Linked DNA regions of Geotalea uraniireducens. The protein of the gene in region 1 binds, or shares a complex with, the protein of each later gene. Links are inferred from orthologs where the notes say so. Each region holds a gene or a part of one and is shown in the gene's direction. Other genes may lie near its edges. The genes, in order: pnp and QMN23_RS04710.

Region 1 (10,481 bases):
GTAACCCTTGAAATGTATGCCCGGACAGGGGCGACTGCCGAACTGACCGATGGCTTTGTGAATTATCCCCGATCAATATCAGGGGTCGAAGTTGCGGTTTTTTTTCGCGAAATCAGCGCGGGTTTTTTCAAGGTCGGCTTCCGCTCCAAAGGCAAGGTTGACGTATCCAGTATTGCCGCCGCTTTTGGTGGAGGAGGACACCACAATGCTGCCGGCTGCAATCTGAAGGGCTCACTCGACGACGTTAAAACTCAGATTTTCAGCCACCTGGAGAAGGCTATTTAACTCGATGGATGGCTTTCTCGTTCTCGACAAGCCTGCAGGGATGACCTCCCATGATGTCGTTTCTGTCGTTCGGCGCACTCTAGGAGTGAAAAAAGTCGGGCATACCGGAACTCTTGATCCGTTTGCAACCGGCGTCCTTCCTATCGCCATCGGGGAAGGAACAAAAGCGATCCCCTTCCTCGACGAGCAGGTGAAGGAATACCAAGCAACTATGGCCCTCGGGATTGCTACCGATACGCAGGATTGCACGGGGACCGTCCTCTCGGTTGCCGACTGGCATAAAATAGAGGGACAGGATTTCGAGCGCGTGCTCGCCTCGTTCGTTGGCCGAATAGCCCAGACCCCTCCGATGTTTTCGGCAATCAAACGGGATGGCGTCCCTCTCTATCGACTGGCGCGAAAGGGAATCGATATCGAACGTCCATCCCGGTTGATCGACATCCATTCCTTGCATGCTGACCACATCTGTTTGCCTCACATTACGATGACGGTGAGCTGCTCTCGTGGAACCTACGTGCGGACATTGGCCCACGACATAGGAGCATCGCTAGGCTGTGGCGCCCATCTGGTTGCTTTGAGAAGGACGCGGAGCGGCCCTTTTTCACTGGCACAGGCAATTAAACTCGATGATTTGGCTGCCCTCGTCAAAAGTGGAACCCTTCGTGACCTATTTGTACCTGTCTTGACAGCTTTGAGCTACTTGCCCGCGTTGGCTTTGTCAGAGCAGGGAGAACGACAGGTTCGATGCGGGAGAATGCCAGCGCTGGCTGAAATCGAGTTATGCTCCCTTAATGATCTCCCCCTTGGTGGACGCGTCAGACTTGTCCGTGAGGACAAACTTGTTGCCATTGCGGAAAATACCAATCCCTTCTGGCAGGACGGCTGCGAAAACCTCAAGCTTTTAAGGGTCTTTAACTAGGTTTTCCCCTTTACAGCACTGGCCGTTTATGGTACAAGACACACTACCGAAGTGTGAACGTACCAGAAAACTGGTCGAGAATTTTACCGAAACAGAGAAAGGAGGTGTACAGAACGTGCTTGTAACCGAAAAGAAGCAAGAGATTATTTCGTCATTCAAGCGCCACGAAGGCGATACGGGGTCTCCCGAAGTACAGATTGCGCTGCTCACCGAGAGAATTACCTATCTGACGGAACATTTCAAAGTCCACAAGAAAGATCATCACAGCCGTCGGGGTCTTTTGAAGATTGTCGGCCAAAGAAGACGACTCCTCGACTATCTCAAGAAAAAAGACGTCGAGAGATACCGGACCATCATCGAACAGCTCGGCATTCGTCGATAAGAAGAGGCAGTATACTCCCGCAGGAGTATATTGCCTTTCCTTTTAACAGCCCCCCAGTAGCAGCTCCCGGTTGAGAACCGCTGGAGCTGATGCCGGTTGCACCGGACGGGGGCTTGTTTGTTGGCATTTACAGGGCGGGCTTTACAGCCCTATATTTTTGTCAGTTGGGGGCGTGGATTGGCCGGCCAAGATAGCCTTGGCCGGCCAATCGACGGCCCCAACATACCCCACAAGGCTAGGAGGCCAGTACATAATGACAGAACAAACTGTAGCGGTAGAAGTAGGCGGTAGGACCATAACGATTGCAACGGGTAAAATGGCCAAGCAGGCCAGCGGTGCCGTCGTCGTTAGCTGTGGCGATACAATGGTGCTCGTGACCGCCGTAGCGGCTAAAAACGCCAAGGAAGGTCAGGATTTTTTCCCGCTGACCGTCAACTATCAGGAAAAAGCTTATGCCGGTGGTAAAATCCCGGGCGGATTTTTCAAGCGGGAAGGGCGCCCTTCGGAGAACGAAACCCTGACATGCCGCTTCATCGACCGGCCGATCCGGCCGCTTTTCCCCGAAAACTTTTTGAACGAAACACAGATTATGGCAACGGTAATTTCGGCGGATCAGGACAATGACCCCGGAATACTGGCGATGATCGGTGCTTCTGCAGCACTTGAAGTCTCCGATATCCCTTTCCTTGGACCGATCGCTGGCGTCAAGGTCGGAAGGGTGGACGGAACTTTCGTTGCCAATCCTTCCGCCGAGCAACTGGCAAACAGCGATTTGGAAATCGTTGTTGCCGCGAGCAAGGATGCGGTAATCATGGTGGAGGGCGGTGCCGCTGAAGTTTCCGAAGCCGACCTGCTGGAAGCAATTTTCTTCGGCCATGCCGCCGTTCAGCCGCTTATCACTGCCCAAGAAGAACTCAAGCGGATGGCTTGTGTCGCCAAACGGGAAATCGTTACCGTGCCGGTGAACGAAACACTGAAAACCCGGGTCAGGGAGTTGGCCTATTCACGCATCGACGAAGCAGTCAGAATCCGTTCTAAACAGGAACGTCACAACTGCATTGCCACCATCACCCAGGAAACCCTTGAAGCCCTGTTGCCTGAATTCGAAGGACTCAACAGCGAAATCAAAGATTTCCTCGGCGACTTCGAGTACGAATTGGTACGTGAGCATATTCTGAAAGACGGCGAACGGATTGACGGCCGTGACACCAAAACCATCCGGCCCATCACCTCCGAAATCAACCTGCTGCCCCGGGCCCACGGCTCGGCACTCTTTACCCGTGGGGAAACGCAAGCGCTGGTTGCCGCCACTCTCGGCACCTCCATCGATGAGCAGCGCATCGACTCGCTGTACGGTGAAAGCAAAAAACGATTCCTGCTCCACTACAACTTCCCGCCGTATTCCGTTGGGGAAACAAGCATGCGCCTCGCTCCGGGGAGGCGGGAAATCGGTCATGGGAATCTTGCCGAGCGTGCGCTTGAGCGGGTTGTGCCGAAGCATGAGGAATTCCCTTACACGATCCGGATCGTTTCCGACATTCTCGAGAGCAACGGCTCCTCCTCAATGGCCACTGTTTGTGGCGGTTCCCTTTCCATGATGGATGCCGGGGTTCCGATCAAAGCGCCGGTTGCCGGGATCGCCATGGGTCTGATCAAAGAAGGTGACCGTATCGCCATCCTTTCCGATATCCTCGGCGATGAAGATCATCTCGGCGATATGGACTTCAAAGTCGCCGGTACTGCAGCAGGTGTTACCGCGATTCAGATGGATATCAAGATTACCGGGGTAACCCGTGCAATCATGGAGCAGGCGCTGAAACAGGCTAAAGACGGCCGTATCCACATCCTGGGCAAAATGGCAGAAGTGATTTCCCAGCCGAAGGGGGATCTTTCGCCGTTTGCACCGCGCATCACCACGGTCTGGGTCAAAACGGACAAGATTCGCGACGTCATCGGTGCCGGCGGCAAGAACGTACGGGGCATCACCGAAGCTACCGGCGTGTCCATCGATATCGAAGATACTGGCAGAATCAATATTGCCAGCACAAGCAAGGCTGCCTCCGAACAGGCGATCAAGATGATCAGGGACCTTACGGCTGAAGCCGAAGAAGGAAAACTGTACATGGGCACGGTCAAGAAAGTGATGGATTTCGGCGCATTCGTCGAAATCTTCCCCGGCACGGACGGCCTTGTCCATATTTCCGAACTCGATACCGAGCGGGTCAAGAACGTATCCGATGTGCTCAAGGAAGGCGACAAAGTTCTCGTCAAGTGCATTGGCATTGATAAACAAGGGAAAATAAAACTGTCCCGCAAGGAGGCTCTGGGGGCCGTTCTCCCGGAATAATTACCAGGCCGGCCTCTGGTAAACTCTACCATTCAGGGTATAGTTTTAAGCATGATCAGCAAAACGATCCTCGATAACGGCGTGCGGATAATCTCCGAATACATGCCTCATGTTCATTCCGTATCTATCGGAATCTGGGTTGCCAATGGCTCCCGCCATGAACGGCGGGAGCACAATGGCGTTGCTCATTTCACCGAGCATCTGCTTTTTAAGGGGACAAAGAAACGCACTGCGCTTGATATCGCCTGCGAAATCGATTCGGTCGGCGGCATCTTGAATGCTTTCACAAGCCGCGAGTACGTTTGCTATTATGCGAAGGTCCTCGACAAGTTCTTACCGAAGACAGTTGACCTGTTATCCGACATCTTTCTCCACTCGACATTCGATCCCGATGAAATAGAAAAAGAGCGCAAGGTTGTTCTCCAGGAAATCAGCATGATGGAGGACACCCCTGACGATTACATCCATGATCTTTTTCATCGCAGCATCTGGCGAGGGCATCCGCTGGGTATGTCAATCCTCGGTAGTGTTGAAAGCATCGAAAACCTCTCACGTGATGCAATCGTCGCACACAAAGAGCAGATGTATTGTGCTGAAGATATCATTATTGCAGCCGCAGGCAATGTGCGTCACGATGATCTCCTCAAACTCTTCAATGACATGTTTGCGAGGGTTACTGCAGGTACCGGCCGTGATTTTTGTCATCTGCCGGTTTATGAAAAACGGATTGAGTCGATCGAGAAAGAACTCGAACAGTTGCACATTTGCCTGGGGACAAAGGCACTGCCTCAGAACCATCCCCGGCGGTTCGAATTGTATCTCATCAACACAATCCTCGGCGGCAGCATGAGTTCCCGGTTGTTCCAAGAGATTCGGGAACGGCTTGGTCTGGCATATTCGGTCTATTCCTATGTAGTTTCCCACACCGACGCGGGTTCGCTGGTTATTTACGCGGGGACGAGCCCGGAAAAACTTGAAGACGTCCTTGACGTCACGTTCTCGGAATTCCGACGGCTGGCGAACGAAGCGGTGCCGAATCAAGAGCTCGATTCGGCGCGGGAACAGATCAAAGGTAATATGCTGCTCTCGCTGGAAAGTACCGACAATCGCATGACCAAACTGGCCAAAAATGAGATTTACTTTGGCCGTTATCTTTCCTTGTCCGAACTGACGGACGGTTTCGACGCAGTTACTCCCCACGACATTCTCAATCTTGCCGGCGATCTATTCGATTCGAGGTATTTCACCTTGGCGCTGACCGGCAAACTTGGCGGTAAAAGCTTCGACACCTCCCTTCTAACCTGCTAGGTCGCCGATGAACCAGTGCACTGTAAAAATTCGTCTATTACGCCCCGACAGGAATTCCCACCTTCCTCGCTATATGACAGCCCATGCGGCAGGCATGGATCTTCAGGCAGTTCTTGATGAGGACATCGTTCTGCTCCCCGGTCAGCGACAACTTATTCCGACCGGAATTGCCATCTCACTTCCGGACAGCTTCGAAGCCCAGATTCGCCCGAGAAGCGGACTTGCGCTTCGGCATGGGATAGCGCTGGTCAATTCACCCGGGACCATCGATCCCGACTACCGTGGGGAAATCGGGGTTATCCTCATCAATCACGGAGCCGAGCCGTTTACCATAACCAACGGTGAGCGGATCGCACAGATGGTTTTTGCCCCCTTTGTCAGAGCCGACCTGGTTGAAGTGACCGAGCTGGATCAGACGCTGCGGGGAGAGGGTGGCTTTGGTCATACCGGCAGAGATAGTATCGCAAAGGAAACCCCATGAACGATCCACGAATACACCAGTTAGCGGAGATTCTCGTCGACTATTCGACGAACGTCAAAAAAGGAGATATTGTCTTCATTAACGCAACTGGAAGCGAATGCCTGCCCCTGATAAAGGAAGTTTACTCACTGTGTCTGGCGAGAGGCGCCAAATACGTCGAGTACGCTTTCCAGTTTCCGGAGATCGACCGGCATTTTTTCAATAACGCCGGCAAAAGCCAGCTCTCATATTTCCCCCAGCACAAGCTTGATTTTATGAAACAGGTATCGGTTTACATCGGTATTTCGGCAACCGATAATTCGATGGTGATGGCAAAGGCAAATCAGCGGAATATGATCGCCTGGTCGAAACTGACACGGCCAATCGTCGATTGGCGGGTAAAGAACACTCGCTGGGTCATCACCAGATACCCGACTCATGGGGCGGCACAGGAAGCGAAGATGAGTCTCGAAGAGTATGAAGAGTACCTTTTCGCGGCCTGCTGTATCGATTGGCGTGCCGAATCGCGCAAGCAGGAAAAACTCAAACAACTTGTCGACCGGGCCGACAAAGTGCACATTAAGGCATCAGACACCGACCTCCATTTCAGCATCAAAGGGCTGAACGGGATCAAGTGCGATGGGCGTTATAATATCCCCGACGGTGAAGTTTTCACGGCGCCTGTCAAAGACTCGGTTGAAGGTTACATTACCTATAACTGCCCAACACTGTATCAGGGGAAGGAATTTTCCGGGGTTCGTCTTGAATTTAGGGAAGGAAAGATAGTTTCCGCCACGTCGCCAGGGCTGGACCGGGAATTGAACAACATCCTCGATACCGATCAAGGTGCCCGCTATATCGGGGAATTTGCCATCGGGGTCAATCCGAACATCAGAGAGCCGATGCGGAATATCCTTTTTGATGAAAAGATTTTCGGCTCCATCCATTTCACCCCCGGCCAATGCTATGATGAATGTGACAACGGTAACCGCTCAGCCGTCCATTGGGATATGGTAAAGTTGCTCAAGGGTGATGGCGAAATATGGTTTGACGATACGCTTATTCAGAAAAACGGCATCTTCGTTCATAAAGAGTTGACGGAGCTCAACCCCAAGGACTGACACCATGGTACTGTCCATCAACCCGCAAAATCCGCAGGCTCGACTCGTTTCGAAAGTGGCTGAGACGCTTAAAGGCGGGGGGATTATTGCATACCCGACCGATACGACATACGGGATCGGCTGCAGCATTTTCAACAAGAAAGGGATTGAGCGCATCTACCTCATTAAGCAGCGGGAAAAGAAGAAACCTTTTTCCTTTATCTGCTCCGAGCTTTCCGAAGTCGCCCGCTATGCCAAGGTGAGCAATTACGCTTACAAGATCCTCAAACGCTATCTGCCAGGCCCCTATACCTTCGTTTTGGACGCCACCAGCATTGTGCCTGATCTACTGGTCACCAAGCAAAAAACGGTTGGTATCAGGATCCCGGCCAACCGCATCTGCCTGTCGATCGTTACAGAGCTCGGGCATCCAATTATCACCACCAGTGCCAACATCTCCGGTGAAGAACCAATCGGCGACCCGTTTCTTGTTGAGGAAGCGCTTGGCAATCAACTCGACATGATCATAGACGGCGGGGTCTTGTCGGCTGAGGTAAGCTCCGTGGTGAGCCTGATCGGTGATTACCCGCAGGTATTGCGCCGTGGAGTAGGCGATGTGAGCTGGTGTGAATAATGCGCAAGCGCACGGTTCGATTTGGCCTGAACTTCATTATTGCCGCAGTTTTTATCGTGATTCTCGGGACGTTTTATCACTCTGTCATTGCGGACCTGTTTCATTTCCTGCCAACCGATGAAGAGCGTTTTGTCTTTCTGTCGTTCTTTATTGGGGGGATAATGGGTGGATTTGGCGCCTTTGTCGTCGCAGCAGGGTTTCTTCTCGGCAGCAGTCAGGATGAAGGCCCTCGGATCAGGTTGTTACCGAACATCATCATCCTTTGTGCCGTGGCCCTCATATTTTTTATGCTTTTTGCCTCCTCGCTGCACACCACGACCACCCCGGAATTACGCCCTGGCGAAACCATCACCATTTAATTTATTGTCGCTGAGGTTTGTTGACAAGACGGTACGTCGGAGATTATCCCTTAGGGCTTGCAAAAACGGCTGGAATGGAGTAATAGGGAAATCCCTCGCCTATTGGGATGCTGCCGTTATCCGGCCGTCATTTTTCTTGACAATTCGGGTCCATTTTATATACTGCAAAGCTTCGAGCATGATCAATCGGGAGTCTTGTGAAAGTACGTGTAGACGACATAAAAGAGCGGGAAAAACAACTGTTCTACGAAGAAGCTCCCGATGCGTTTCCATCATTGGCGGCAGTAACAACAGACAAGTTTTGCACCTTCATTGCTCCTGTTACGGTAAGCCTGACCGTTTTCAGGGAATATGACCATATTCGCACCAACGGGAAGATTAAGACTCGGGTGCGGATGAAGTGCTCGCGCTGTCTGGCAGAATTTGATGTAGACGTCGATTCATCGTTTATTTTGATCTACAGCAAAGCCAACCAACTGTCCAACGATGAAGATGAGATCGAGCTGGGTGATGAGGACTTGATTTCTGTCGCCTATACCGGTGATGAGATTGATTTTTCTCCAGAAATTGCCGAGCAGGTAATTATGGAGTTACCGATAAAACCATTGTGTAAAGAAGATTGTCAGGGGCTTTGTCCACAATGTGGGGCAGACCTGAACGAAAGCGAGTGCGGTTGTGAAAAATCAGTTCATAATCTCACGTTCAGTGCACTCAAGAATTTCAAAGTAGAAAAGTAAAGGAGAAATACAATGGCTGTACCCAAGAAGAAAACGTCTAAATCCCGGAAAAATATGAGAAGAGCTCACGATTTCCTGACCCCGCCGGCAGCATCCATCTGCCCGCAGTGCAAGGCGCCCAAACTCCCCCATCGCGCCTGTACCTCATGTGGTACCTACAAAGGTAAAGAAGTCATCAAAACAGAGGAGCTGTAGACAGCTCCTCTGTCTATTCCGAATTTTTCTATCCCAGGGTTACCATGAGAGTTGCTGTTGATGCAATGGGAGGCGACAACGCTCCAGCCATTGAGGTGGCAGGCGCTGTCGCTGCTGCGCGTGAGTATGGAATCCCCATCACCCTCGTTGGGGATACCGAGCGACTTCGCCAAGAACTTGACAAGCATGATGTCCGCGGGTTGGATATTTCCCTGCATCATGCCAGCGAAGTCGTTGGAATGCATGACGCTGCTTCTGATGCCGTGCGCCGCAAAAAAGACTCTTCGATCCGTGTTGCGTTTGAATTGGTGAAAAGTGGCGAGGCGGACGTCGTGGTAAGCGCCGGAAATTCTGGCGCGACCATGGCAGCGGGGATGTTCGTCTTGAAGCGCCTCAAGGGGATTGATCGCCCGGCGATAGCCCAGATTTTTCCAACGCTGCGCGGCAAGACACTAGTCCTTGATGTGGGCGGCAACGTTGATTGCAAGCCGATTCATCTCGTGCAATTTGCCATCATGGGTGAAGTGTACGCCCGTCACGTGATTGGCGTTGACCAGCCCCGTATCGGACTTTTGTCGAATGGCGAAGAAGATAGCAAGGGCAACGAGCTGACGCGCGAAACGAACTCCATCCTGAAAAATATCTCTTTCGAATATGTGGGTTACGTTGAGGGGCGGGATATCTTCAACGGCATGGTTGACGTCGTCGTATGTGACGGATTTGTCGGCAACGTTGTGCTCAAGCTTTCGGAAGGCTTGGCGGATGCCGTCGGGAAAATGCTCAAATATGAGATCAAGCGGAGTTTCCTCTCCAAACTAGGTTATCTCTTTGTCCACAAAGCATTCAAAAATTTCAAGAAAAAGGTCGACTACGCCGAGTACGGCGGTGCCCCTTTGCTCGGAATTAATGGAGTGGCGATGATTTGCCACGGCGGATCAAACGTCAAGGCAATCAAGAATGCTATTCACTTCGCCCACGAATACGCCCGGAAAGGGGTCAATCAGCGCCTTGCGGAGAAGCTGGAAACAGAATTCGTGGCGTACATGCAACAGCGGGATGCAGTAAAAGAAGCTGTTGCAGGCTAGAAGAGGTGCAATGATGAGAGCGAGGATTACCGGCACCGGTTCAGCGGCCCCGGACAGGATACTGACAAATTTTGATCTGGAGAAGATGGTTGAAACCAGCGATGACTGGATAACTACCAGGACAGGGATCAAAGAACGCCGCATTGCGGCCGATAATGAATATACTTCGACTCTTGCCACCAAGGCGGCCGAACGTGCCCTTCAGATGGCCGGCATCACCCCCGATGAACTTGACCTGATAATTCTTGCCACGGTCACACCGGATTTTCCTTTTCCGGCTACCGCATGTCTCGTACAAAATAATCTCAAGGCTACGAAAGCGGCGGCTTACGATATATCGGCTGCCTGTTCCGGCTTTATCTACGCCCTGACGCAAGCGAATAACGCCATAAAGCTGGGAACTGTGCGCAAAGCCCTCATCATGGGTGCAGAAGTCTTGTCGCGGATCGTAGACTGGACCGATCGCAACACGTGTCTCCTCTTCGGCGATGGCGCCGGGGCCGTCATCCTGGAAGCAACTGAAGAAGAGCGCGGCATACTGTCGACGCATATCCACAGTGATGGTTCCCATTGGGAACTACTCTATCAACCTGGTTGCGGTAACCGCAATCCGGCTGTCCAGCAAACGCTGGACAATCGTCTGACCTTCCTGCACATGCAGGGGAACGAA
Region 2 (10,806 bases), 1.3 Mb from region 1 along the record:
GACTCCTTCATCACTTCGCCCAGGGAACCGGTGAGGATCAGTTCCCGTTTTCCGGTCATCCGCGTCGCCTCGACGAAGATGATGTCGCCGCCGGTCTCGGTCCAGGCGAGGCCGGTCACCACCCCGACCCGGTCGCGCTCCGCCGCCACCTCGTTGAAGAACTTGCGCGGGCCGAGAAATTCGTCGACGGTCTCCGGGGCAATCGTCTCCCGGTGCGGTTTCCCCTGAGTGAGTTCCTTGGCGACCTTGCGGCAGACCGAGGCGATGTTCCGCTGCAGGTTGCGCACCCCCGCCTCCCGGGTATGATCGCTGATAATCTTGTAGATCGCGGCGGCGGTAAAGTCCGGAGGCGTCTGGGCCAAGCCGTTCTCCTCGACCTCCTTGGGGATCAGGTAGCGGACGGCGATCTTCTCCTTTTCTTCATCGGTGTAGCCGGCAAGGGAAAGCACCTCCATCCGGTCCTTGAGCGCCGAGGGTACCGGGTCGAGGAGGTTGGCGGTGGTGATGAACATGACGTTCGAGAGGTCGAACGGCACGTCCAGGTAGTGATCGGTGAAGCTGTTGTTCTGCTCGGGGTCCAGCACTTCGAGCAGGGCGCTGGCCGGATCGCCGCGAAAATCGAGACCGATCTTGTCCACCTCGTCGAGCATGAAAACGGGGTTGTTGGTGCCGCAGCGGTAGATCTCCTGGATGATCCGGCCGGGAAGCGCACCGATATAGGTCCGCCGATGCCCGCGGATCTCCGCCTCGTCGCGCATCCCCCCCAATGACATCCGGATGAACTTCCGCCCCAGCGCCCGGGCAATCGACTTGCCGAGGCTGGTCTTGCCGACCCCCGGCGGGCCGACGAAGCAGAGGATCGGCCCCTTCATCCGTTCGCGGAGCGTCCGCACCGCCAAGTATTCGAGAATCCGCTCCTTCACCTTCTGCAGGTCGTAGTGGTCCTCGTCGAGCACCGTTTCCGCCTGGTTGATGTCGTTATTGTCCTGGGTCGCCACCCGCCACGGCATCCCCGCCAGGTAGTCGAGATAGGTTCGCGACACGGTGTACTCGGGCGAGGCGGGGTTGATCCGCTCCAGCCGTTTCAGTTCCTTGTCGGCGATCCGCCGCACTTCGACCGGCATCCCCGCCGCATCGATCTTCCGCCGCAGGTCGATCATCTCCGCCGACCGCGAATCGTCCTCCCCCAGTTCCTCCTGGATCTGTTTCATCTGCTCCCGGAGCAGGAATTCTTTCTGGCTCTTGCCGACCCGCTTGGTCACCTCCGCCTGGACTTCCCCCTTCACCTGGAGCCGCTGCACCTCGGCGGTCAGGTGCATGTAGACCTTCTTCAGCCGCTCCAGCGGATCGATGGTTTCCAGAAGCTGCTGCTGCTCATCGAGGGAGAGACTGACGTAGAGGGCGACGAGGTCCGCCAGCCGCGCCGGATTGTCGATCAGGTCGATCATCTTCATCACGTCGTCGGGAAGCGGCCGGCCGTAGGAGAGGGCAATCTTCAGCAGGGCATTGAGGCTCTGGACGAGGGCGTCGGAAACCAGCGACTTCTCGACGAACTCGTGGATCGGCTCGCAGCGGGCATGGAGAGTCCGGCCGGCCCGCGACACTTCGAGCACCTGCACGCGGACCACCCCTTCGAGGAGCACCTTCCCGCCCCCCTCGGGGAGCCGGGTGATCTGGTCGACCTTGCAGAGGGTACCGACCTGGCAGAGTGGCGGAAGCTGGCCGGGGAGGGCTTCCCCCCTGGCCCGCACCAGCGCGACATACTGCTCGCGATCGAGCAGTTCCTCGAAATCCGCCAGTTCGTCGCCATTGAGGAACAGGGGGAAAATCATAAAGGGAAAGGCCACGATCTCCCGGAGGGGATAAAGCGGTACGAGGGAAGGCATGACGATTGAGGCGGTCTCGGGCATGGGTCGGCCCTCTGTGCGAAAACGGTCTGTTGCCGGGGCGGAACGGTACTGAAAGAGTAACCTCCGGGCCGGCTGCTGTCAAGGAACGGCAACCGGCCGCCGTGCCGACCGGGAGCGCGACGCACGCCGCCTCAGGGGGAGAGGTCGAGTGTTTCCCACTCCCGGTAGAGGCCGGCAATCCGGTCGGCCAGCGCCGCGTGTTCCTCGCCGGTCCGCCGGGCGGCTTCATGGTCCTGGAAGAGCGCCGGATCGGCCAGCTGCGCTTCCAGCTCCGCCAGGCGCGCCTCACCGGCCTCGATCTCGCCCTCCAGCTCGCTCTGGCGCTTCTGCCGCCGCTTCTCCTCCCGCTGGCGGACCTTTTCTTCCTCGCGAAGCCGCTGACGCTCTTCCTTCCCCGCCACCGGCGGAACGGTCGCCCCCCCGGCAACAACCGGCACCGCGCCGGCAGCCTCCCCTTTCTTGCGCAGGTAGTACTCGTAGTCGCCATGGTAGGAGGTCAGCCCGCCTCCCTCCACCTCGACCGTGCGGGTAGCGAGACCGTCAATGAAGTAACGGTCGTGGGAGACGAAGACCACCGTGCCGGCAAAATCCCGCAGGGCGTCGAGGAGCACTTCCTTGCTGAACAGATCGAGGTGGTTGGTCGGCTCGTCCAGGAGCAGCAGATTGGCGGGACGGAGCAGCATCTTGGCCAGGGCGAGACGGTTGCGCTCGCCGCCGGAAAGCACCGCTACTTTCTTGTGGATATCGTCGCCGGAGAAGAGAAAGGCGCCGAGGATGTCGCGCAGCTGGGGGACCATCGCGAAGGGGGCGTCGGCCAATAGTTCCTCGTAGGCGCTCCGGCCGGCGTCCAGCACCTGGGCCTGGTCCTGGGCAAAGTAGTCGACCACCACGTTGTGGCCGAGTAGCCGCTCGCCCCGCTGAAACGGCTTGCCGGCCAGCACCCCCATGAGGGTCGACTTGCCGGCGCCGTTGTGTCCGACCAGGGCGACCCGCTCCCCTTTCTCCACCGTCAGGGCAACATCGTTCAGCACCACCAGGTCGCCATAGGCTTTGGTGACGTTGCGCAGCTCGACGGCGATCCGGCCGCTCTTCGGCGGTTCGGGAAAGCTGAAACGGATCCGGCGCCGCTCCGGCGGCAGGACGATCCGCTCAATCTTTTCCAGTTGCTTGATCCGCGACTGGACGAGCGACGCCTTGTCGGCCTTGTAACGGAAACGGCTGATGAAATCTTCGATTTTGGCGATCTCTTCGTCCTGGCGGCGTTTCGCCTCCCGCAGCACCGCCATCCGTTCCTCCCGCTCCACCAGGTAGCGGCTGTAACTGCAGTGGTAGTCGGTAAGCGCATGATTCCAGACCTCGGTGATCCGCTGACAGACCTGGTCCATGAAGAACCGGTCGTGGGAGACGAGCATCACCGAATGGGGGTAGTCGACCAGATACCCCTCCAGCCAGTTGCGCGCCTCGATGTCGAGGTGGTTGGTCGGCTCGTCCAAAAGCAGCACGTTCGGCTTCTTCAGGAGCAGCTTGGCCAGGGCAATCCGCATCTGCCAGCCGCCGGAAAACTCGCCGCACTCCCGCTCCCGGTCCGCCGGTGAAAAGCCCAGCCCGTCCAACACCTTGCAGACCTCCGCCTCCATGGCGTAACCGCCCCGCAGGCGGAACTCCTCCTGGAGCCGGCCGAAACGGTCGAGCAGCGCATCATGCTCCGGCGCGGCGGCCGGCACCGCCGCCAGCCGTTCGGTCAGCTGCTGCAGCTCCCGCTCCATCTCCTGCAGGTCGGCCAGGGCGGTCATCGCCTCGGCCAGCAGCGGCCGGCCGCGAGTGGCGAGGCCATCCTGGGGAAGGTAGCCGACGGTAGCGCCGCGAGCAAAAATCAAGTCACCGCCGGAAAGCTCTACTTCCCCGGCAATGATCCGCATCAGGGTCGACTTGCCGGCGCCGTTTTCGCCGACGAGCCCCACCCGCTCCCCCTTCCGGAGATGCCAGTTGATCCCGGCAAAGAGCGTCCGGCCGGCAAAATCTTTCGTCAGATTTTTCAAATGCAGCATGTCGTAATCCAGGAAGCATCAGATGATCGATGGTCGTCATTGTAGGTTTTGCGTAACAGGCTTGTCAATCTTCCATCCCGACGGCGTTACGAAAAAACCAGATTTTTCTTATTAAAGCGAAGAAAATCTGCTATACTTTCTGGGTTTATTGCGCCTTCAACGCCCAACGGGCGGTTTGAATACCCATCGTGGCCGGACGGCTTTCGCCGTCGGTGGCCGACACTCTCACGGCCGCGGGCTCCTCCGGGAGCCGGCGGCCGGCAAAGGAACGTAATCAATGGCAAAAAAGATGCTGATCAATGTGATGCACCCGGAAGAGGCCCGGGTCGCCATCGTCGAGGACGGCCGGCTGGTCGACCTCGACGTGGAAATCGCCGGTAGCGAGCAGACGCGCGGCAACGTCTACAAAGGGGTAGTGGTCCGGGTCGAGCCGGGGCTGCAGGCAGCTTTCGTCGATATCGGGCTGAAAAAGCTCGGCTTCCTTCAGGTGGGCGAAATCCACCCCTCCTGGTGGCAGTGGCGGGACGACATTCCCGAAGAACAACGCAACCGCCGCCCCCGCATCCAGGAAATCCTCCGCCGCGGCCAGGAACTGGTGGTCCAGGTGGAAAAAGGCGAACGGGACATGAAGGGAGCCGCACTGACGAGCTACCTGTCGCTCCCGGGACGCTACATGGTGCTGATGCCCGGCAGCGATTCGAGCGGCATCTCCCGCAAGGTGGAGAGCGAGGCCGATCGGAAGAAGCTCAAGGAAAAGGTGGCCCAGCTGGAGATCCCGGAAGGGATCGGCTACATCGTCCGGACCGAGGCGCTCGGCAAAACCAAGACCGAGCTGGCCAAAGACCTCCAGTACCTCCTGAAACTCAGCGACAGCATCAACGAGCAGGCCGCCGTCACCAAGGGCCCCGCCCTGATCTACCAGGAGTCCAACCTGGTGATCCGCACCATCCGCGACTACTTTACCGCCGAGATCGACGAGGTGCTGGTCGACAGCAAGGATGTCTACAAGCAGGCCCGGGCATTCTTCAAGGAGACGATGCCCAAGTTCGAGAAACTGGTCAAGCTCCACCAGGAGAAGCGGCCGATCTTTTCCCGCTACCAGATCGAGGAACAGATCGACCTGATCTACGAAAAAAAGGTGCCGCTCAAATCCGGCGGCTCGATCGTCATCGAACCGACCGAAGCCCTGGTCTCCGTCGACGTCAACTCGGGGAAATCGACCGGCGAGAAGGGGGTCGAGGATACGGCCTTCAAGACCAACCTTGAGGCAGCCGAAGAAGTGGCCCGACAGCTGCGGCTCCGCGACCTGGGCGGGCTGATCGTCATCGATTTCATCGACATGCGGGATAAGAAACATATCTCCGCAGTGGAAAAGACCCTGAAGACCGCCCTCAAGACCGACAAAGCCCGGGTGACCGTCGGCCGGATCTCCCAGTTCGGCATCCTGGAAATGTCCCGGCAGCGGATCAGGCAGACCCTGGAGCAGGGGAGCACCCTCGAATGCCCCCATTGCAGCGGCCGGGGAAAAGTCAAATCGGTGGAGAGCATGGCCCTCTCCTTCCTGCGCAAGGTCCACGCCGCCGCCGCCAAAGGAACCGTCGCCGAAGTCCGGGGCGGTCTGCCGCTAGAAGTGGCATACTACCTCCTCAACCGGAAAAAGCGGGAACTGGCCCAGATCGAAAACGATTACGACATCGAGGTGACCGTCAAGGGAAAACCGTCCTTCCTGATGAACCAGCTGGAGCTGGAGCTGGAGCGGCGGGAACGGCCGGCCCACCTGGAAAGTGCCCCGGCGAAAACCGGCGAACCAGCCGAGCCGAAAGCCGAGACGGTCGAGGAACCCATCGAGACGACGCCGGGCGAAGAGGCAGCGACGACGGAAGGGACCGAAGGGAAAAAACGGAAGCGACGGCGAAGCAAGAAGAAGCCCCGGGGCGAAGAAGCCGGGGAACCGGCAGCCAGCGAAGCCGCCCAGCCGCTGACGATGGAGGAAGAGGAAGAGGCGGCGGGCGAAGCGGCCGGCGAACCGGGTGGCGAAGAAGCGTTGCCGGCCGAGCAGGCCGCAGAAGAGACCAGGAAGAAGCGGCGGCGCAAACGGCGGCGGAGCAAGAAACCCCAGGCGGAGCAATCTGTGGAAGAGGGCGCGGCACCTGCCGAGGAAGAGCCGGCAGCTGAGGCCACTGCCGAACCGCTCCCCGTCACGGAAAGTGCCGAGAGCGGCGAGGACGTGAAAAAGAAGAAGCGGCGGCGCAAGCGGCGCCCCACCAAACGGGGAGCCGAAGAAGAGAGCGCCGGCGGGCCGGAAGCTGCCGTTGAGCCCCCGGTGGCTGAGCCCAAGCCACTGGTAGCCGAGCCCGAGCCACCGGTCGTCGTGACGCCGCCGGTAGCCGCAGAAGAGCCGCCGGCAAAAAAACCCCGGGCTCCCCGGACCAGAAAGAAACCGGCACCGGCAGCAGCTGCCGCCTCCGCCGGCGAACCGGAACCTGCGCCGACGACTGAACCCGCGCCGGAAATGACGGAAGCTGCGCCGAAGAAAAAGCGGGCGCCGCGCAAGAAGGCAACGGCCGACGCAGCCCCGGAACCGCCGCCGGCTGAAGCGGCAGCGGCAGAAGCGGTAGAGCCGGCCCCGCCGCCGGCCAAAAAGCCCCGCGCCCCGCGGAAGAAGAAAGAGCTGCCACCGGCTGACGGGGAGTAGGACGGCGGACAGTTTGCCGGCAAGGAGGAGAGCTGATGGAGTCGATCGCCGCCTGTGTTGTCGCGCTTGCCCTCTTCGCCACCGCTACACCGCTTCGGGCAGCAGGACTGGAAGAACTCTCTCTCTACCCTTCAATCCAGTACTTTACCTGGGAAGAGTTCGACCGAGCTGACAGCCGGATCGTCAAGGAAGAAGGGCCGCTCTACGGGCTCGGCGTCGCCATGAAGGCGGACTTGGCCAGCAAGGTCCTGTTATTGACGGGCAAAACGGAAATTTTCGGCGGCGAGGTCAAGTACGACGGGGCGACGCTCGCCGGCGCTCCTGTCCGATCGAACGTCGATTACGTCGGGATCAATGCCGCCCTTGACCTCGGCTACCGGCTACAGGCACACAACCTGTCACTGGAGCCGTTTGCCGGACTCGGTTACCGCTGGTGGCACCGGGAAATCCAGGCAACCGTGATTTCCTCGACCACTACCGAGGAATGGGACATCCTCAGCCTCCGTCTCGGTGCCCGAGGAGAATGCCGGCTTTCCCCAGCGGCCAGGCTGTTCATCGCCGGCGGCGCCAAGTACCCCTGGTTCAACCGGAATGTCGCCAATCCCGACGGCGGCAGCGACGAAACGTTTCACCCCGGACGCAAATGGTCGGCCTTCGCCGAAGCCGGCGGGCAGTTCGGCCGGATTCGCCCGGCATTTTTCTATGAAGGCTTCCGCTTCGGCGACTCTCCCACCGTCGGCTCGTTCTACCAACCCCGAACCAACGCCGATATTGTCGGCATCAGCGTCGGTTTCGCCTTTCGCTGATCGTCCTAGCCATGCCGCAAAGACTTCGCCAGCTGGCTGCCCCCATTGTCCGGCGATATCGCTGCCGCCTGTATAATTTTTCCATGCACACTTCAGATCAGCACAAAAGCCGCGTTTTTTCGATCAGTTGAGAGAACGGCCCGGTTTCCACATCTTTCCTCTCCGGAAAAGTCGTATAGCAGGGTAATACACTACGTAAGCCGCTGTTTTCGCCACACCCGCCACGCCAATCATTTTCTTCGCAAATTCGAATAATTAGATATTAACCCCACAAGCCTGTCGTTTTGGCACAGCCGGTGCAATTTCGAAAACAACATATTTTCATCACTAATACATAACAGTAGGATTACCATGTCTTATCCAACGCAAAAAGAATTCCTGAACGGCAATGAATTCGGTGCGGGGCTGCCGGTGAGCAGCGGGACCGGATTCGAGGATTTTCTCTTTGCCGCCTTCACCTTTATTGGCATTGTCATCGTCATCTGCCAGTTCATCCCCGGCATCATGCTCTGCACCTCCCTGCTGAAGAATCTCTTTTCGTTCTCGCGGGTCGAGATCAAACCAGCCCGGCTCAAACACGGCGAGTCGCACTGACGATCTGCCGCCCGGCGGCAGACTGTTGGAGGTAGCCATGAAAACGAATCTTGCCCAGGCAATCGCACTCGTTCTGGCCGGCGCCGCTCCCGCCAGCGCCGCCAATGGGATCACCGACGGCTTTTCCGGGGTTTTCCTCTGGGTATTCTGCGGTTACTGCGCCATCATCATCGTCACCCAGACAATTGCCGCCCTGCACTCGCTGGCGGAGAATAGTCGTCACCGGCCGCCAGCACCGGCCGAAGTCGAGCCCCCCAAATCCTGACCGCTTCTCCCCTTCCTGCCACCACTACCGGCCGGCGGTCATCTCTCCGTCGGAACGGTAGCGGTGTGCCCGCCGCCAGCCCTGACAATCCTCCCGGATGTGGTACAGTTTAGCCATGATCAGCATAGAAACAGCTCGCGGTTTTTCCGTTAGCGCCCATCGCGTCGAAATCGTGGAACGGAAAGGGAGAGGCCATCCCGACTCGATCTGCGACGCGGTAATGGATGCCATTTCCGTAGCTCTTTGCCGAACCTACCGGGAGCGGTGCGGGCGGATTCTCCATCACAATATCGACAAGAGCCTGCTGGCCGCCGGCAGCGTCGAGCGGCAGTTCGGCGGCGGCCGGGTAATCAGGCCAATGGAGTTCGTCATCGGCGATCGGGCAACCTTCGCTGCCGCCGGCGAGGAAATCCCGGTGGCGGAGATCGCCATCGACACCGCCAATCGCTGGCTGCGGGAAAATCTCCGGTTTGTCGATCCGGCAAAGCATGTTCGCTACCGGATCGTCCTCGCCCCTGGCTCCTCAGAACTGGTCGACATTTTTGCCCGGCCGGGAGCGGTCATGGTTGCCAACGACACCTCGGCGGCGGTCGGTTACTGGCCTCTTTCCCCTACCGAGCGGGCGGTTCTCGACCTGGAGAGGTTCCTTAACGGTACCCGCTTCAAAGAGCGCTTCCCCGAAAGCGGCGAGGATGTAAAGGTGATGGGACTACGGACGGGAACCGACCTGACAATGACCGTGGCGATGCCGCTTATCGCCCGTTTCGTCCATTCCGAAGCTGACTACTTCGACCGCAAAAAGGCAATTGGCCGGGAGATTGGCGAATTTCTCGCCGGACTCCCCGGATTCGGCCGGCGCACCTTCCACTTCAACACCCTCGACGAGACGGGACGAGGGCTCAACGGCATCTATCTCAGCCTGCTCGGCACTTCGGCGGAAGACGCCGACTCCGGCCAGGTCGGTCGCGGCAACCGGGTCAACGGCATCATCGCCCTGAGCCGCCCGCTCGGCAGCGAAGCGACGGCAGGCAAAAACCCGGTGAGTCACGTGGGAAAGATATACACGATCCTCGCCCACCAATTGGCCAGAGAAATCTGCGAGGAAGTTGAAGGCGTGGCAGAGGCCACCGTCCTGCTGCTCAGCCGGATCGGGACCCCCATTGATCGACCCGCCATGGCGGCAGCCCAGCTTCGGCTGCAGCGGGGGCTTCGGCTTGCCGATGCCTCGGGGCGGGCACGGGAGATCATTGCCCGGGGGCTGGCGGGAATTGGGGATTTCTGTCTCGAACTGGCCGAAGGGCGATATCCGGTCTGCTGAGAGGGGAACTGCCATACGCAGGCCGACTGCGGGGTATTTGCGGAGCAGCCGGTCCGGCACGGCGAGAGGAGCCGTTAACCGTCGGGCAGGAAATCTTTCCTACCAGCGGAGGACCGGCTTGATATTCTTCGGGGTAAAATTTTCGCCGATCCGCCACCCCTTGCCCGGCACATAGAACGGCTCGAAGCGATAGGCGATGAACCCGAGCAGATCGAAAGGATCGGGCAGTTCGGGATCCACCCTGACCACCCGGAAACCGACCAGATCGCCGACTTCGGGGAAACGCACCGCCTCCTTCAGGGTGCACGCCCAGATTTCTCGACCGCCGGCGCGATTGGCCAGCCTGATCCGGAAATAGTGCTCCCCCTCACCGCCGGTCCGCCCCTGCTCTTCAACCAGCGCCGGGATAACCGCCTCGATAAGGAGCCGGTTCTCAAGGTGATCGCAGGCATAGGCAAAGGCGGCCGAGGCGTCCTCGAACGTTAGCGGTTCAGCCGGTTTTCTGCGCAGCCATCCGAACACGGGCCCTCCCGCAGGCCGTCAGGCCTACCCCTCGCCGCTTCTGGGCGGCAGCTACAGCTCTTGAATTTCCCGAGCCTTGAGAAAGACCACCAGCGCCCCGCTTCCCCCCATATTTCGCGGTGCCGGGGCAAACTCGGCAACCATGCCCCGCCCTTTGTCACGGAGCCAAGAAACAACCGCGCCCTGCAGGACCGGCTCGCCCGGCGAATTGTTCCCTTTGCCGGTAATGACCAGCACGGCCTGCTGCCCCCGGTTGTAAGCCCCGCCGATGAACCGGGCCAGGCTGTCCAGCGCTTCATCTTTGGTCAGCCCGTGCAGATCGAGCTCCAGGTCGACCCGGATCGTCCCCTTTTTCAGCTGGCGCAACCGGTTGGCCGCCTGGCCGTGTGAATCGCTCCGGCCTTTTTCGGGAAACTCGTCCGCAAAGGTGACGTCGAGTTTCAGCTGACGCACCGCATCAAGAAAAGCCCGTTGGTCGGCATCGTCTTTCTCGGGGGCGGCGACGGGAACCTCACCGCTTTTCCGCTGATTCTTCGGCGGCTGGGAGTGGAGGCGGCGAACATCGCTGACCGCCCGGAGAAACAGGGCCGTCTCGTCGGGCTCGGCAGCAATGGCCGGCGGCGGCGCCGGTTTGGCGACGGGCTTTTC

What was found.
Region 2: the proteins of pnp (region 1) and QMN23_RS04710 are in contact, whole or in part, in a cryo-EM structure (PDB 9QH0), measured with the Escherichia coli proteins. The link is inferred for Geotalea uraniireducens from one-to-one orthologs.

Annotation. Positions count from the first base shown.
Region 1 is NZ_AP027151.1:2,292,519-2,302,999, forward strand. What follows is about bases 1,441-4,386. They hold pnp (polyribonucleotide nucleotidyltransferase), read left to right. Parts: upstream 1,441-1,839; coding sequence 1,840-3,933; downstream 3,934-4,386. Other genes in these bases: rpsO (30S ribosomal protein S15), read left to right, coding at 1,441-1,586; QMN23_RS10675 (M16 family metallopeptidase), read left to right, coding at 3,985-4,386. In the rest of the region: QMN23_RS10655 (DHH family phosphoesterase), read left to right, coding at 1-285; tRNA pseudouridine(55) synthase TruB, read left to right, coding at 290-1,204; more of rpsO, read left to right, coding at 1,320-1,440; more of QMN23_RS10675, read left to right, coding at 4,387-5,241; dut (dUTP diphosphatase), read left to right, coding at 5,249-5,722; QMN23_RS10685 (aminopeptidase), read left to right, coding at 5,719-6,822; QMN23_RS10690 (L-threonylcarbamoyladenylate synthase), read left to right, coding at 6,827-7,435; QMN23_RS10695 (hypothetical protein), read left to right, coding at 7,435-7,794; QMN23_RS10700 (YceD family protein), read left to right, coding at 7,992-8,531; rpmF (50S ribosomal protein L32), read left to right, coding at 8,544-8,726; phosphate acyltransferase PlsX, read left to right, coding at 8,771-9,811; QMN23_RS10715 (beta-ketoacyl-ACP synthase III), read left to right, coding at 9,822-10,481. UniProt on the Escherichia coli protein: Involved in mRNA degradation. Catalyzes the phosphorolysis of single-stranded polyribonucleotides processively in the 3'- to 5'-direction. Also involved, along with RNase II, in tRNA processing.
Region 2 is NZ_AP027151.1:973,843-984,648, reverse strand. The notes cover bases 3,889-6,944. They hold QMN23_RS04710 (Rne/Rng family ribonuclease), read left to right. Parts: upstream 3,889-4,235; coding sequence 4,236-6,653; downstream 6,654-6,944. Other genes in these bases: QMN23_RS04705 (hypothetical protein), read left to right, coding at 6,689-6,944; QMN23_RS04715 (ABC-F family ATP-binding cassette domain-containing protein), read right to left, coding at 3,889-3,958. In the rest of the region: lon (endopeptidase La), read right to left, coding at 1-1,910; more of QMN23_RS04715, read right to left, coding at 2,042-3,888; more of QMN23_RS04705, read left to right, coding at 6,945-7,459; QMN23_RS04700 (hypothetical protein), read left to right, coding at 7,811-8,053; QMN23_RS04695 (hypothetical protein), read left to right, coding at 8,091-8,318; QMN23_RS04690 (methionine adenosyltransferase), read left to right, coding at 8,434-9,636; QMN23_RS04685 (hypothetical protein), read right to left, coding at 9,736-10,158; QMN23_RS04680 (Smr/MutS family protein), read right to left, coding at 10,210-10,806. UniProt on the Escherichia coli protein: Endoribonuclease that plays a central role in RNA processing and decay. Required for the maturation of 5S and 16S rRNAs and the majority of tRNAs. Also involved in the degradation of most mRNAs.